One region of the Brevibacillus borstelensis genome, then DNA from elsewhere that is predicted to be linked to it. Evidence: riboswitches for the same ligand, from Rfam matches in the RefSeq annotation. Region 1 holds a riboswitch; each other region holds the start of a gene.

Region 1 (5,345 bases):
GCGAGGAAATCAATCGCAGCCCCCAGCCCAATCGCTCCCGCAATCAAAGGGGTTCCCGCTTCCAGCCGGTACGGAAGCTCTTTCCACGACGCCCATTCGGCATCGACCGACTCAACCATCTCTCCTCCATACTCAACAGGTACCAATTGCTCCAGCAATGGACGCTTCCCGTACAAAACTCCAATTCCTGTAGGACCGCACATTTTGTGACCGGAGAAAACGTAAAAGTCGCAGTCCATCTGCCCCACATCGACTGGTGAATGAGGCGCTCCCTGCGCACCGTCGACAACCAAAACTCCTCCGTGTGCATGGACGATGCCGGCGATCTCTCTGAGCGGTACTACATCTCCCAAGACGTTGGATATATGGTGGAGTGCTGCGATTTTAGTCCGTGGGGTCACCACTGAACGGACAGCTTCCGGCGTTATCGTCCCATCTTCCTGCAAGGGAATGAATTTCAGTGTTGCCCCGGCCGCTTTTGCCGCCTGCTGCCAAGGGATCAGGTTGCTGTGATGCTCGGCCAATGAAATGACGATCTCGTCGCCTTCGCAAAGGACCAAACGGCCGTATCCGCTGGCGATCAGATTCAAGGCGCTCGTCGTCCCCCGGGTAAAAACAATCTCGGCCGCTTCGCTTGCGCGGATGAAAGCACGGACCTTTTCTCTCGCCGCCTCGTACATGTCTGTCGCCTTTGCCCCCAGGTAGTGGACTCCCCTGTGAACGTTGGCGTTTGCCATCCGATAAAATGCTTCCAGCGCCTCAATCACCTGAACCGGTTTTTGGGCAGTGGCTGCGTTGTCCAAATATACAAGCCGCTTCCCGTAGATCGGGACATTCATAATCGGGAAGCATTGCTTCACTTCATGCGGATTCATATCGCTCTCAACTTCCTTTCCGGGATTTACCCGTAAGGATAGCCGCGGCAAACCAATAGTTCAATTCAATTATTTATATAAAAATCATTTGATTATCCTATAGATGGTTGGATTTGTCTTGAAACGTTTCCCTCTTCTTTTTCGTTTACTATATTGAGAGGGTTCGTACTTTGGGAAGCATGTCGCTGCGGCATCACATCAAAAACGGGGGTTAACTCCGGGGTTAGGGAGGCAGTATCATGGCAGTGAATTCCAGAACTCACGTGCTCCGTTTCGTCATCCTTTGTCTATCTGCACTCGTCTGCGGGTGTTCACAGCAACAAGCGCCCCACCCGGGAGCGGCGCTGGAATCGCTTTTTCATTCAGGAAAAGGGAAAGCCATATGGGTACATCACTACCGGGAAGACTCCATCAAAGCGCAACCGGAGCTTCTCTCCCTGTACTCGGATAAAACCGAGCAGATTGCCGTCGTTGATTGGATCTCCGGCAGCGAAAAAGTGGAGCAATTAAGGGGAACGGCTGATTCGCTGTTCATTTTGCAGTTTGAATATGAAACGGCCAACAAGGTTTCAGACTACGCGTATATGATGTACGTGGAAACGCGGGAAGGAGAGCATTATCTCAAGCCGTTTACGATGGGGCCGAAGTTTCATCTCGACTCTTATAAGCAAGAGGATGGAGACGCGATTCTCTCCTCGGTGGGAATGGACCAATGGTACAAGCTGGACAAAGCTTTGCACGATGTCTTTCCTCCTGCTGCGACAAAACCTCTTGAACAATTGGGAAAAAGTAGTTATGCTATGGTGGAAACAACAAACTATTTCTAAACAATGATGCACGGGAGCTTGGGGATGACCAGGCTGAGAGGACGGCTACTCTGTCGTCGACCGTTGAACCTGAACTGGGTAATGCCAGCGGAGGAATGTTTATATAGACCGGAGAGGACTGCGTATGCTTGCGTCCCTTTCCTGTCTGCTCTCGCGTCTGGCGTCGCAAGTTTTTTTGCGGCGTTTTGTTTTTGTCATGCAGACGCGTCTTCTTCCGCCTCCATCAGGGTTCATGCCGCGTGCAACCATGACAAGGAGGTTTTTTTCATGTCCATTCCACACGCATCTTCCCTCAACCTGACGGCTGTACAGCCTTTCCCTGGCAGCCGCAAAGTGTACCAGGTCGGCAGCAGGCCTGATCTTCGCGTCCCGATGCGGGAAATCCAGCTTTCGCCTTCCCAGGGCTTGTACGGAGAAATTCCCAACCCGCCCATTCGCGTCTATGACACCAGCGGCGAGTATACGGCGTCCGACTACATTGCCGACATTCAAAAAGGACTGCCTTCCCTGCGGAAAAGCTGGATTGCTGAAAGAGACGATACGGAATCCTACGCGGGACGCCCGGTGCAGCCTGTCGATAACGGCTTCAAAAGCGCCGAGCAGCTTGAAGCAGTACCTGTTTTCCCCCGAAATGACCGCAAGCCGCTTCGGGCCAAAAAAGGCAGCGTCGTCACACAGCTCCACTACGCCCGCCGCGGCATCATCACGCCGGAAATGGAATTCGTCGCCATCCGCGAAGGAGTTTCGCCGGAATTCGTCAGAGCCGAGATCGCCAGCGGCCGCGCGATCCTGCCGGCCAACATCAACCATCCGGAATTGGAGCCGATGATTATCGGTCGTCATTTTCACGTGAAGGTAAACGCAAACATCGGCACATCCGCGGTCACCTCCTCCATCGGTGAAGAAGTGGAAAAAATGATGTGGGCCACCCGCTGGGGAGCCGACACCATCATGGACCTTTCCACCGGAAAACACATTCACACGACCCGGGAGTGGATTATCCGCAACAGTCCCGTGCCGATCGGTACTGTCCCGATTTATCAGGCACTGGAAAAAGTAAATGGCAAAGCCGAGGAGCTGACTTGGGAGATCTACCGGGATACGTTGATCGAACAGGCCGAGCAGGGAGTGGATTACTTTACGATCCACGCAGGGGTGCTGCTCCGCTATATCCCGCTGACCGCCAATCGGGTGACCGGAATCGTCTCCCGCGGCGGCTCCATCATGGCGGCCTGGTGCCTGGCCCACCATCAGGAAAACTTCCTGTACACGCATTTTGAAGAGATTTGCGAAATCCTGAAGGCATACGACATTTCCGTCTCGCTCGGTGACGGACTGAGGCCGGGGTCCATCGCCGATGCGAACGACGAAGCCCAGTTCGCCGAATTGGAGACGCTTGGGGAATTGACCAAGATCGCCTGGAAGCATGATGTGCAGGTGATGATCGAAGGTCCCGGACACGTGCCGATGCACCAGATCAAAGAGAATATGGATAAGCAGCTTGAGCTTTGCCACGAAGCGCCATTCTACACGCTGGGCCCGCTCACGACCGATATCGCTCCCGGCTACGATCACATCACGTCCGCTATCGGCGCCGCGATGATCGGCTGGTTTGGCACCGCGATGCTCTGCTACGTCACCCCGAAGGAACATCTCGGCCTGCCAAACAAGGAGGACGTGCGCAACGGCCTGATCGCCTACAAAATCGCCGCCCATGCCGCCGATCTGGCAAAAGGACATCCGCGAGCCAAGCTTCGCGACGACGCGCTTTCCAAGGCGCGGTTTGAATTCCGCTGGAACGATCAGTTCAACCTCTCGCTTGACCCTGAGCGGGCACGCGAGTATCACGACGAGACTCTCCCTGCCGAAGGGGCAAAATCTGCCCATTTTTGCTCAATGTGCGGCCCCAAATTTTGCAGCATGAAAATCACCCAGGATATTCGCGCCTACGCCCGAGACAACCAGCTTTCGGTCCATGCGGCTATTGACGAGGGGCTGCAAGAGAAAGCCAGGGAATTCCGCGAGCAGGGAGGACAACTGTACAAAGGGACGGACAGGAAATGAAGCGGGATGCCGATATGGGAAAACTGCGTGATCCCGGCCAGCTGCGTGCTGAAATCAAGCGGTTGGAGTCGGCTTTAGCCGCACTCCGCGCGCAGCTTGGGACTGCCCAAAAAGCATGTGATCACGATTTTCTGGAGACCCCGCTTTCCCGCATGTGCCGAAAATGCCAGTGGACGGAAAGTCTTTATTATTAAAGGAGCGACTGCGGCGCTGGGTTACAGCACTGTTTCCGACGGCGAAACCGACTTTTAAAATGCCAGCGGCCTACCTGTTTCGATCAGTGTCTTCGTGCTGCTGAGGATCATCCACCATGCCTTCGCGCTGTTATCGTATGACAGATCATTCTCATGCCAACGGTCATGGGTCAGGGTCAGCTTTGTGGACGCGCCGGCCGGTTCGAGCCGATAAGTGATGCGCGATTCGTACCGTTCCTGGCCGGAGTGGTAGGAATCGCCGACAAAGTGGGTAAAGCTGAGCGTCTTGGCCTGCTCGCACTGCAAAATGACGCCGTAGACGTGGATGGTTTTATCTCCGTCTGCGCCCGGGCCGATATAGCGGATCGGGTCTCCTTCACGGAACGTTGACTCGGTCACACAGCCCCCGTAAATGGCTTTTACCCCATCTGGCGAGACGAGCGTGTCCCACACCTGCTCTGGGGTTGCCAATACGTAAAATTCGTAGTGCAAGTCGGTTGGTTTCATCTTTGAAAGTCCCCCTCGTATCGTTAGTGTTTTGTATGGCAAAAAGGTTTCCGCCCCATAGAGATCTGATACCCGGAGCTTTTTCGAGTATATCCACTCATCCCTGACAATCGCTGTCAGTGGAGAAATAGGTTACAGAAAAAAAGGCGGGTGCTATACTTGTTAACAGATACCAGTTGAGGGAGTGGGGGTAAAATGGGGCCATTTGCAAAGACGCCGAAGCCGCCTTACTATGCTGTGATCTTCACCAGTCAACGGACACAAACGGATAATACGGGGTACGAAGAGATGGCCGCAATGATGGAGAAGCTGGTATTTGCCCAGCCGGGCTTTCTCGGCGTGGAAAGCACGCGCGATGCGGACGGATTCGGAGTGACGATCTCGTACTGGCAGTCGCTGGAGGATATTCGCAACTGGAAGCAGAACGAGGACCATCTGGTGGCGCAGGAAAAAGGGAAACAGGTATGGTATGAGCAGTACGTGACGAGGATTTGCAGAGTAGAAAGAGACTATTCGTTGAATGAGCTGTAAGATGAAGATTCGGACGCGGAGCCATTTTCCGCGTTTTTTTGTTTGCAGTCGTTCAGGCTTTTGGCAGTGGAGATGAAAATAGAAGAAAGCAATCAGGTACGGTGGGACACCTCTCGGATGTAGACTGGCCGGCTTCGCCCCAAAAGCGGAACCTCGTCCAAAAGCAGAACCGCATCCAAAAGCAGCGGACTAAAGGATGCTTAATCAAAGGTTGGCCGCATAAAAAACTGGAGGCTTTTGACGTCAGCCTCCAGCTTCTCTTTGCAAACATATGTCTTGCTTTCTTTTGAAGCGTTTTTTGCTTTTTGCTCTTTTTGCTCGTCAGCATGGTGTCCTGCAACGAATCG
Region 2 (5,345 bases), 2.6 Mb from region 1:
AGTCGGCTCTCTACGTCAGAGGTGTCAATCTTCCCGATAACCTGCCCTTTTTTAACGAGATCGCCTTCTTTGACGGAGAATTCACGCAGCGTCCCGTTCACATTTGCGTACACCCTGTATTTATCCTCCACGACTACACTGCCGGAGGTCAGGATGCGGCTTTCCAGCGCAGATGTGGCTACTGTCCCGATCTGGACAGGCATGCCCATCGCCTGACCGGGACTCAAAAGATTTACGCTAACGGTTCCGATCACCAGTACGGCGGCGACGGACCCGATCATCCACCATCGTTTTTTCATGTCTTCTAATCCCCTTGCCAAATAATGTATACCTTCTTTACGAAACTGTTTTACGGGGGGCAAGTAAAAAAGTAACAAGGTAACCTTTTTGTTCATGGAATGTTCACAATTTCACAAAACCATGGGAGCAGGGAGAAGTGAAGGAAAAATGGGGCGCTGTCTTTGTCGAACCCTTGCCCGGCCGAAGCGATAAGATGTAGGGAGCATAGCAGGATTTCCAAGGGAGGGAGCTATGAACCAGACGCTTCGTTTTGACTACTCCCATGCGTGCAAATTTTTCGAGCAGACAGATTTAGACCAGCTAGCTCCTGAAGTATTGCGCTCGCACATACAGCTCCATCAGGGGACGGGAGCAGGGAGCGAGCTTCGCGGCTGGCTGGACTTGCCGATCAAATGCGAGAAAAGTGAACGGGAACGTATCGTCCAGGCAGCGACGAGAATCCAGGAGAATTCGGATGTGCTCTTGGTCATCGGCATTGGCGGGTCGTATCTTGGAGCCAAGGCAGCGCTGGAGATGCTCGGGCATCACTTCACCAATCTTCTGCCTGCGGGCAAACGACGGGTACCGGAGATTTATTTTGTCGGCAACAACATCAGTCCGGTCTACCTCGCTCATCTTCTGGAGCTGCTGGAGGGAAAAGAAGTCTCTTTGAATGTCATTTCCAAATCGGGAACGACAATGGAACCGGCTATCGCTTTTCGCCTGTTTCGGAGCTGGATGGAGAAAAAGTACGGACGACCAAAAGCCCGCAGCCGGATTTACGCTACGACAGACAGAGCGAAGGGAGCGCTCCGCCAGCTTGCCGAGAGCGAGGGGTATGAGACCTTTGTCATTCCCGAGGATGTGGGCGGACGCTTTTCGATTCTTACTCCCGTCGGTCTTTTGCCGATCGCTGTCGGCGGAATCGATATGGATGAGCTGATGCAAGGAGCGGCAGATGCCAGAGAGCGGTTTTTGTCGCCGGTGCTGGCAGACAATCCTTGCTACCAATATGCCGCTGTCCGCAATATTCTGTATCGAAGGGGCAAGCTGATTGAAGTGCTGGTCGGCTACGAACCCCGGTTCCGTTTTTTCGCGGAATGGTGGAAGCAGCTCTTTGCCGAGTCGGAAGGGAAGGACAACAAGGGGATTTTTCCTGTATCCGCAGAGTATTCAACCGATCTCCACTCCATCGGCCAATATCTGCAAAGCGGAACACGGCACTTGTTTGAAACCGTCTTGACCGTGCATAAATCTGACGTTGACGTCACCATCGGAGACGACCCGGCCAATCTGGACGGCTTGCAGTATCTCTCTGGAAAAGGGATGGATTTCGTCCGCCAAAAGGTGCTGCAGGGAGCGATGCTGGCCCACGTAGATGGGGGTGTTCCGAATCTCGTAGTGGAAATTCCCCGGCTGACAGCGTATCATTTTGGTGAGCTGGTGTATTTTTTTGAAAAAGCCTGTGCGATCAGCGGCTACCTCTTGGGGGTCAATCCGTTTGACCAGCCCGGGGTAGAGGCCTACAAAGCCAACATGTTTGCATTGCTCGGGCGGCCCGGCTTTGAAAAAATGAAAGAAGAATTGGAAGCGAGAATTCGTGGAGACGACTAAAACCTACCTGACTGTAGCCGAAACATCCGAGTATCTGGAATTGCCGGAGACGTTCATTCTGGAAAAAATCCGCGAAGGGCGAATCCGTGCCGTTCACAACGGGGAAGAGTATCTGATCAACAAGGAGCAGTTTCAGCATCATCTGGAACAGATCCGAAAGCTCCGGGAGTTTGAGGATGAACAGAAGCATGAGCCGATCCCGGAGAGCTACGACGTGAAGGACGAAGATTAAGTTCAGCCCTTGTCAGATTTGCGGCCAGAGGACTATACTGAAGAAGACAACTGATAGAATGAAAAGTAACTGGGGGAGTCCATCTTGCTGGGCTGAGAGGACGGAAGCGATGACCGTCGACCCTTTGCACCTGATCCAGATCATGCTGGCGCAGGGAAGTGGTTACAGGCGGATATTTTTTCGCCCGTTGATGCGTTGGATGCGTGTTGTGCCCACCTTTTCCTGCCGGAGAGGGTGGGCTTTTCCATTTGATAAGGAGAGGAAGCAGCATGACCGACTGTTTACTTGTTGGCGGAGGCATCATCGGACTCAGTCTCGCCTATGAATTGTCCTGTAGAGGAATGGCCGTGACTGTAGTGGAGCAAGGAGAATGGGGAGGCCAGGCTTCATCGGCAGCAGCGGGAATGCTGGCGCCGCTGAAGGAATTTTCGCAGCCAGGGCCGATGCTGGAGCTGGGCATGAAGTCGCTGGAGCTCTATCCGAAATGGGCAGAGGAGCTGGAAGCGAGGACAGGCATTGACGTGCAGGCGTGCAAATCCGGACTGCTGACAGTAGCTCTTACCGAGCCGGAGTCGGGCGCGTTGCTGGAAAAATACAAGTGGCAAAAGGCATCGGGCTATGCGGTTGAGTGGATGACAGGGGAAGAGATGCGGAGAGTCGAGCCGCTCTTGACCGAGCAGGCGATCGCGGGGATCTACTCGCCTGAAGAAGGGCACATCAACAACCGCATGCTGCTGAATGCTCTGGTAGCCGCTTGCAAAAAAATGGGAGCGACGCTTCTTTCCGGCTCTGTTGTAACCGGAATGGCAAAAGAAGGGGGCAGGATCGTCGGTGTAGAAACGACCACGGGGCCTCTGCGAGCCGGGCATACCGTGATCGCATCTGGCGCATGGGCCGGGATTATGGCCGAATGGCTCCATTTTGCTGTGCCCGTCAGACCGGTACGCGGGCAGGTGGCATCGGTATCGTCCAGCGGAATCCCTTTGCGTACCGTCATCTTCGGCACATCCGGGTACATCACGCCCAAGCTGGATGGGAAGATCGTCCTTGGAGCGACCGAGGATGAAGCGGGCTTTCAGCGGCATGTCACGCTGAGCGGTCTTGCGAAAGTATTGGACGGTGTGATGCCGTATGTGCCCGCTCTGCATTCAGCAGCCTTCCAGCAGGCGTGGGCAGGCTTGCGTCCCGCTACAGCAGACAGCATGCCGCTGCTTGGACCCGTACCGGGATGGCAGGGCGTTTCCATTGCGGGCGGCCACTTTCGGAACGGCATTTTGCTTTCTCCGGTCACAGCAAAGGTGATGGCGGATTATGTGGAGAGCGGACGCGAAGATGCGCTGCAACCCTTTTTGCCATCCCGGTTCCTCGGGTCGACAACAAACAGATAAGGCTCATGGGTACGGCCTGATCGGAAAATGGGCTGGTCCCCTCTGGAAAATAGACACCTCCCCATAGGCTGGCGTATATGGTAATAAAGAAACACCAGAGGGGAGGAGTCAAATAGATGGAGGAGTCTAAGAAGCAATTGTTTCATGTTGACACTGCCGCTGTCAGCATGATCAAGGATATCCGCCATACGGTCCAAAACGTTTGCCAGGAGCATGCCCGGCAAAAGGTTCGGATCGAAGCGCTGGATGGACAGATATACGAAGGAGAGATCGTAGACTGGGACAACGACCACGTCTATCTGGAAGTCGAAGAAGAGGTGGATGACGACGAGGCGGAGGAAGTAGACTGGGATGGCTATGAGCTGGATGTAGAGCAAGTGTCCTACAGTTCCCCGTACGACCCGGCCGATCCCAATATGCGTCCGCCCTTTACAGCGGTCAGCCCATTTGCGAGCGGAGGGCCGAACGCCCGTCCGTATCCCGGAGTCAGCCCGTATACAGCAGTCAGTCCATATGCAACGGGACCCAATTCCCGACCGCATCCGGGGGTTAGTCCATATACAGCAGTCAGTCCATATGCAACGGGGCCCAACGCCCGACCGTATCCAGGGGTTAGCCCGTATACGGCGGTAAGCCCGTATGAAACAGGGCCCAACAGTCGTCCTTATCCTGGCGTAAGTCCGTATACAGCAGTCAGTCCATTCGCGACGGGACCGAACGCCCGTCCGTATCCCGGAATGATGCCTTATTCTGAGGTCAGCCCCTACACAGCTGTTTCTCCGGAAAGTGTCACAAGACCATTCCCTTTTGTACAGTCCTTTGTACAGTCTTTCATACAGCCGCCTGTACAGCCTTATTGCATACCGTGCGTTCCCTTGGTGGCGCCATTAGAAAGACCGACACGGGTAAGTCCGGCGGAAACGGAAAAACCGAAAGATCAAAGGGTCAGTCCGGCCGAGGATGTCCGCCCGGGTGTCAGTCCTTTCCCGCCATATCCACCGTACCCTCCGTACCCATTTCCTCCGTATCCGCCATTTCCGCCGTACAGACCGATCGCACCAGCTCCGCCGCCACCGCCGCCACCCGTACCATGTCCGCCCGTCGTAAAAACGTTGGAATCATCCTGCGTGGCACCGATTCCACGTCGCCGCTGCCGGAAAAGAGTCATTCCTTTGACGCTGTTCTCTCTGCTGTCCATCGCGCTGATCTAGGCGAGTGTACAGGTGTGGGCATCCAAGTGCAAAAAGCCTCCAGGCAAAGCCGCCTTGAGGCTTTTTTTGGTCCAACTGAGGCTGCGCCATAAAGCCTGGCAAAGCCAGGTTTTCCAAACGTCCTTCAATGACTACTTCTCCCCCATTTGTCACACACTAACGGCAAAATGTCGGAAAGGCAGGGATTGGATGCAAACCATTCAAAGCAGTTTGCCGGGAACGAGAGGGACGTATGGTTTTTTTCGGGAAGCTCTGGAGCCGGACGGCTTTACCTTGGCAAACTGGGATTACAATGCGGGTTATTTGGATAAAAAGCTGGACGAAGCGGGCATGGTCTTTCTGCGGATTCCCGTTCGGGTGCAGGAGGGCGAGCTGGACAGCGAAGACGCCTGGCTGGAGCTCGGAACGCCGTTTGTCCTGAAGCACGTCTACCGAGAGGGGATTGAATCGGACATCGGCTACTACTCTGCCGTTGCGTCTGCGGCCATGAATCAATTTCAGGAGCCGGTAGACAAGGATGCCGCAGTCGATGAGCACTGGATGCGAAAAGCGGAAGCCATGGTAAGGGAATTGGAAAGAAGATTTGCGTGAATCGCAGACATGCGGCGGGCCATCGACACG
Region 3 (5,345 bases), 650 kb from region 1:
TCGCCCTTGCTTAGCTGCAGATCGAATCCGTCCAGTATCGGCTTTTCCCCATACGAAAAGCCGACGCCCGAAAAGGCTAGTTTTTCTCGCACGGCCACATTTCCTCCGTGTAAGCCATTTCCCAGAACAAATACTCCATGCGGGACGTGTTCAGGAAATGCTCCTCCAGAATCGCCAGCTCTTTCTCTGATTTTCCTTCAGCGAGCTCATCCATCAGGTCGATCAGCCACTGCGCCAGCTGTCCAAACTCGTCGGAGCTGTACGTACGCACCCACTCCCCGTACCATTCATGCTCAAGCGCTCCCTCTACCTCGGCGAGCCGCTTGCCGATTTCCCAGTAGCTCCAGGCGCACGGCAGTACCGCGCTGACCAGCTCGGCTAGCGAGCCCTGATGAGCTACCTTCAGCATATAGCTCGTGTAGGCAAGCATCACAAACGACGGTTTGGTCTGCTCCAGCTCCTCGCGCGTGATGCCAAAGCGTTCGGCATACTGACGATGCAAGGCCATTTCGAAATTGAGCGTCGCTTCCTGCAGCGAAGCAAACCGCGCGCTCGTCGCCAGATCATGGGCTTTTGTACTGGCGATGGCAAACATTTTGGCGTATTCGATCAAATAGACGTAGTCCTGCTTCATGTAAAAACGGAAGGACTCCACAGGCAGACTTCCATCTCCCAAGCCTGTGACAAACGGGTGACGATGGGTCCGCTCCCAGATCGGAGCAACCTTTTCCCGCAAACGATGCGTAAATGTCGACAAGTCCACTCACTCCCTTTTCGTGTTGCACCAGTCCACGAGGAACCGGGCAACTGTTTGTGCAAAGACAACCAACTGCTTCGGATCAACGGATTCATTCACAGCATGAGCATGACTCAGCTCACCCGGGCCAAAGATGACGGCTGGTATGCCGGCGTGGGCAAACCATCCTGCATCCGTGACCGAAGGAGACATGTTTACCACCGCCGGGCGTCCCGTTTGCTTTTCAAATGCAGCCTGCAGCTTGAGCAGGGCCGGATGCTCCTTGTCCAGCTCCAATGACGGAAAGATCTCTCCCCGCTCCTCGATCATGGAGCGGCCTCCCCAGCGAAAAACGGGCGGATGATCCCGCAGCCACGGATCAGCGGCGGCGGCTCTGCGGACATGGTCCTCTACTTCCCGTATGATATCCTCATGCGTCTCGTCCGGATAAAAGTGAACGGTAATCCAGAGTGCGCAGCGATCCGCGAGAAAAGCGGCATGGCGTCCGCCTTCGATGACGGCAGGATTGATCGTGCTCATGCCTGGCGGAAAACCGGGGTATGATTTCATCACGGCCCAGTGCCGCTCCAAATCTTGAAGCGAGGCGATCACCTTCATCATTTTCTCAATCGCAGATGCCCCGTGGACTTTACCGCCTGCGTGAATGATCCTGCTGCGCATCCCGTCATGGAGCGTAACCGGGCTTTCAATCGTAATCCAGCCAGTGATCACTCCGCCCTGGCCTTGCATCTGCAGATCGCTTGTGTCTACGACAAGCGCGTAATCGGCCGAGTAGCCGCGCTCAATCGCAGCAAGCGTGCCGGCTTCCCCAGCTTCTTCACCGATCACAGACTGAAAAGCGAGATCGCCTTTCAACTCTATGCCGTACTCATGCAGCACCTGCACCGCGAACAAGCTGGCAGCGAGCGCCCCTTTCATATCGGCGACGCCGCGCCCGTACCATCTGCCGTCCCACCCTTTGGTCAAGGCAAAAGGCGGATACGTCCAGCCGCTGTCGTCTCCGACCTCAGCTACGTCGATATGGCCGTTGATGATCAAGCTTTTGTAGTTTCTAAAGTCCGTTCCCTTCTTTACCCCCACGACGTTGTCATCGCCTGGAAAAACGGTCCAGCGGTCGACCTCGAAGCCGAGCGCTTGCAGCTTCTCTGCCACCAGCGTCTGCGCCTTGTCGCTGTTGCGGGCGGGAGGGCTTACCGTCGGCTGGGCGATCAGCTCGGAGAGAAGCGAAAACAGCTCCTCTCTACGCTCCTCAATCGCTGCTAGTACGTGCTCCACCTACTCGATCATCCCTTCAGTCGGACTGCTCGCCGATGCATACCGTTTTTTCGCGATCCGTCCGGCAAGGAAGCCTTTCCTTCCCGCTTCCACGCCCAGCTTCATCGCCTCCGCCATCAACACCGGATTGTCCGCCAGCGCGACCGCTGTATTGAGCAGGACACCGTCCGCTCCCAGCTCCATCGCCTTCGCACAGTCGGCGGGAGAACCGATGCCGGCGTCAACAATGACCGGTACTTTGGCATCCTCGATGATGAACCGCAGGTTATTCTCGTTGATAATGCCCTGACCCGATCCGATCGGAGAAGCTCCCGGCATGACAGCGTGAACGCCGGCCTCCTGCAGATGTTTGGCCAAAATCGGGTCGTCATTCGTATAGGTAAGCACGATAAAGCCTTCCTCTACCAAAATGCGGGAGGCTTCCAGCGTACCGATCGGATCTGGCAGCAGCGTTTTCGGATCGCCGATGACTTCCACCTTGATCATGTCGCACAAGCCGGATGCTTTCGCCAGGCGGGCAATTCGCACAGCCTCCTCAGCCGTATAGGCACCCGCCGTATTCGGAAGCAGCGTAAACTTTTTCAGATCCAATTTCTCCAGAAAATTCGGTTCATGCGGGTTTTCCAGATTTAGGCGGCGAATGGCAAAAGTCAGAATTTCTGCCTCTGATGCTGCCACCGCTTTGTCTTGTATGTCCAGATCAGGGAATTTTCCCGTCCCCAGAAGCAGCCGCGAACGAAATTCATACGGTCCGATTTTCAAAGTGTCCATCTTATTCATCCTCCACCGACAAAATGTACAATTTCAATCCGGTCCCCATCTGCGACCGGTGTCTCTTCATAACGGGTGCGATCCACAATCTCTCCGTTACGCTCCACGATCACGATCTTCTCCTGCAGTTGGTAGGACTGCAGCAGTTCACGGACAGTCGTGATTTCGGCAGCGAGCTCTACATTCTTGCCATTCAACTGTACCAGCATGTTCCCCCTCCTTCTTCGGCGCAGCATGTTCTGGCCGGTCCCAGAAAAAAAACGGCTTCATTTCGCCTGTGTCATGGAGAGAACAGACGGAAGAAGCCGTTTGAATACGGTGCATCAGGGGCAGACAGTAAAAAAACCATCCGCCTCGGATGGTTGTGGTTGTGCTTATCTGCATATGCCTAAATGTCGTTCCAAACCATTTGGAAACAGCATCGGCGTTCACGCTGATGAGCTGATACCTCTTCCTCCGCTGGCATGACCCAGGTCAGGTTCAACGGTCAGTAACGCATTCGTTACAATCTCAGCCGATTTTGCTCGACCCCCGTTTGGTATTGCGCGTGGATATTCAATTCGATTATTACAGTATCACTCTATTTCGGGTTTGTAAAGCTTTCCTTGTACAGAATCTCCAGTTCGACCAGGCAGCGCTCCGCCCATTTTGACGTTTTGCGCAGCTTTTCCATTTCCCTCTCCAAAGCGGCTTTGAGCGATTCCTTGTAGTCGGGCAAAGTGCCGTTGAACCGGATCACGCTCGCAGCCGGAACCATGATTTTTTCCAGGTAGGAGAGAGCCGGTCTTTGGTGAAACAAGGGAACGTCCACCTCAAGCGGATTGTGCAAATCGCCCTGCGTCGGGTATTTCGTAACAGCCATAATTTTGACCAGCAATTTATCGCCGTGATTTTCTACAACCTCTGTCAGATATTCTCCCGTCTTGTACCCGACCCGGACCAGATCTCCCGGAATCCATGCATTCATCTGACTCTCCTCCTTCGTTTCCCTAAGGGCGGTCGCAGCCTGATTGGACAGACTGACTGCGACTGCCACGGGTCATGTTTTACACCTCAAGCAAACCGCGCGCATGATCCAGCACGGCGTCCGCAGCCACCGTCGGAGCCCCTCCGCCCTGGGCCATCGCCGGGTTGCCGCCGCCCTTTCCATCGATCAACGGCAGCGTCTCCTTCAGCAGCTGGTTCATCGGAGCCGCCACCTGTCCACCCCGGGCAAAAACGAGCTGCAGCTTGTCCGTTGTTGTCGCCAAAAGCGCGATGACATGCTCATCCTGCGAGGTGAGCGTACGGGCAAGCTGCTGCAATTCCTGCATGCTTCTGCCCGTGAAAGAGGCCTGGACGACACGGGCGTTCCCCAGCTCGGCTGCTTCTTTCAAATACCTGGCTGCTTCATATGTCAACAGCTCTGTTTCTTTTTGCTGAAGCAAATCCTTCAAGGCCTCTTTTTCAGCCAGCAGACGCTGCAGCATATCGGCGATTTCCGCTTCGCTCGTCGTCATCATCCGGGTGAGGTCCTGCAGCAAGTGCTGCTTGCGCGTGTAGTCCGCGAGTGCCCGCCAGCCGCACAGAAATTGAATGCGTATATTGCCTCTGTGGCGTTCCCAACCGATGATTTTGATCGGACCGACTTCTCCCGTAGTTTTCGGGTGTGTCCCACCGCATGGATTGTAGTCGTAATCCGGGATGATGACGACCCGGATATTCTCGGATACCGTAGGCTGCTTGGTGAGCGGCAGCTGTTCCAGCTCTTCGGCCGTAACAAAACGAGCGTCGATCGGACGATTTTCCAGTACCACCTGGTTTGCCTGACGCTCCGCTTTTTCAATCAGCTCTGGCGTAAGCTCGCTCAGCGCAACATCAATCGTCACGTGATCGCGTCCGAGGTGGAAGGCTACTGTCTGGGCATCTGCGAGCTTGATGAACGTCGCGGACAGGATATGCTGTCCCGTATGCTGCTGCATATGGTCAAAACGCCGATCCCAATCGATCCTGCCCGTTACCCGCTGCGTATGTTCCGGAAGCGGCGCTTCGAGGCGATGCCTGATCTCCCCGTCGACTTCCTCTACGTCCGTGACGGCAACCCCTTCAATGGTTCCCGTATCACAAGGCTGTCCTCCGCCTGTCGGATAAAACGCCGTCTGGTTCAACACTACGTATGCTGTTCCGTCCGCTTCCACGCCGCGTTTGATCACATCTGCCTCAAACGTCTGCAAATCAACATCTTGATAGTACAACCTGTCGTTCATAGGTACCCCTTTCCAATCACCTGCAATAAACAGCCGATCCATCCATTTCCTCCCTGACTGGTTCCCTGTATAATGGGTCCTGGAGGTGTTACACTTGGCTAAAAAATTGTTCACGGTCGAACAGGCGAATCAACTGCTGCCATATGTACGCGAAGAGCTCTCCTTTTTGCAAGAAACGAAGCGCCTCTTTTATCAAACCTACCAAGAACTGCAGCAGGCCAAAAAGCGGCAGCCTCCCGATGAGCAAGAAGTCTTTACGCTGGAATGCCGCCTGGAGTTTATGGAGCTGGAGGCGC

The links. Region 1 has a riboswitch for thiamine pyrophosphate ahead of thiC (phosphomethylpyrimidine synthase ThiC). Riboswitches for the same ligand answer to the same signal wherever they lie in the genome.
Region 2: it holds a riboswitch for thiamine pyrophosphate, as region 1 does, so the genes downstream of both, thiO (glycine oxidase ThiO) here and thiC (phosphomethylpyrimidine synthase ThiC) in region 1, are expected to answer to the same signal.
Region 3: it holds a riboswitch for thiamine pyrophosphate, as region 1 does, so the genes downstream of both, thiS (sulfur carrier protein ThiS) here and thiC (phosphomethylpyrimidine synthase ThiC) in region 1, are expected to answer to the same signal.

Annotation. Positions count from the first base shown of each region.
Region 1 is NZ_CP144922.1:2,239,373-2,244,717, reverse strand. Features, by position in the region: gene V5G20_RS10380 (SufS family cysteine desulfurase) at 1-875, opposite strand, end outside; gene V5G20_RS10375 (hypothetical protein) at 1,115-1,702, shown strand; TPP riboswitch at 1,704-1,815, shown strand; gene thiC (phosphomethylpyrimidine synthase ThiC) at 1,970-3,766, shown strand; gene V5G20_RS10365 (hypothetical protein) at 3,763-3,960, shown strand; gene V5G20_RS10360 (SRPBCC domain-containing protein) at 4,015-4,467, opposite strand; gene V5G20_RS10355 (antibiotic biosynthesis monooxygenase) at 4,663-4,998, shown strand.
Region 2 is NZ_CP144922.1:4,829,992-4,835,336, reverse strand. Features, by position in the region: gene V5G20_RS23230 (efflux RND transporter periplasmic adaptor subunit) at 1-299, opposite strand, end outside; gene V5G20_RS23225 (glucose-6-phosphate isomerase) at 532-1,893, shown strand; gene V5G20_RS23220 (excisionase family DNA-binding protein) at 1,880-2,125, shown strand; TPP riboswitch at 2,187-2,299, shown strand; gene thiO (glycine oxidase ThiO) at 2,395-3,513, shown strand; gene V5G20_RS23210 (hypothetical protein) at 3,630-4,724, shown strand; gene V5G20_RS23205 (YugN family protein) at 4,914-5,315, shown strand.
Region 3 is NZ_CP144922.1:2,890,586-2,895,930, reverse strand. Features, by position in the region: gene V5G20_RS13705 (ABC transporter ATP-binding protein) at 1-92, opposite strand, end outside; gene tenA (thiaminase II) at 77-757, opposite strand; gene V5G20_RS13695 (acetylornithine deacetylase) at 764-2,032, opposite strand; gene V5G20_RS13690 (thiazole synthase) at 2,033-2,803, opposite strand; gene thiS (sulfur carrier protein ThiS) at 2,809-3,012, opposite strand; TPP riboswitch at 3,238-3,348, opposite strand; gene V5G20_RS13680 (kinase-associated lipoprotein B) at 3,384-3,770, opposite strand; gene V5G20_RS13675 (alanyl-tRNA editing protein) at 3,850-5,091, opposite strand; gene V5G20_RS13670 (DUF2203 domain-containing protein) at 5,144-5,345, shown strand, end outside.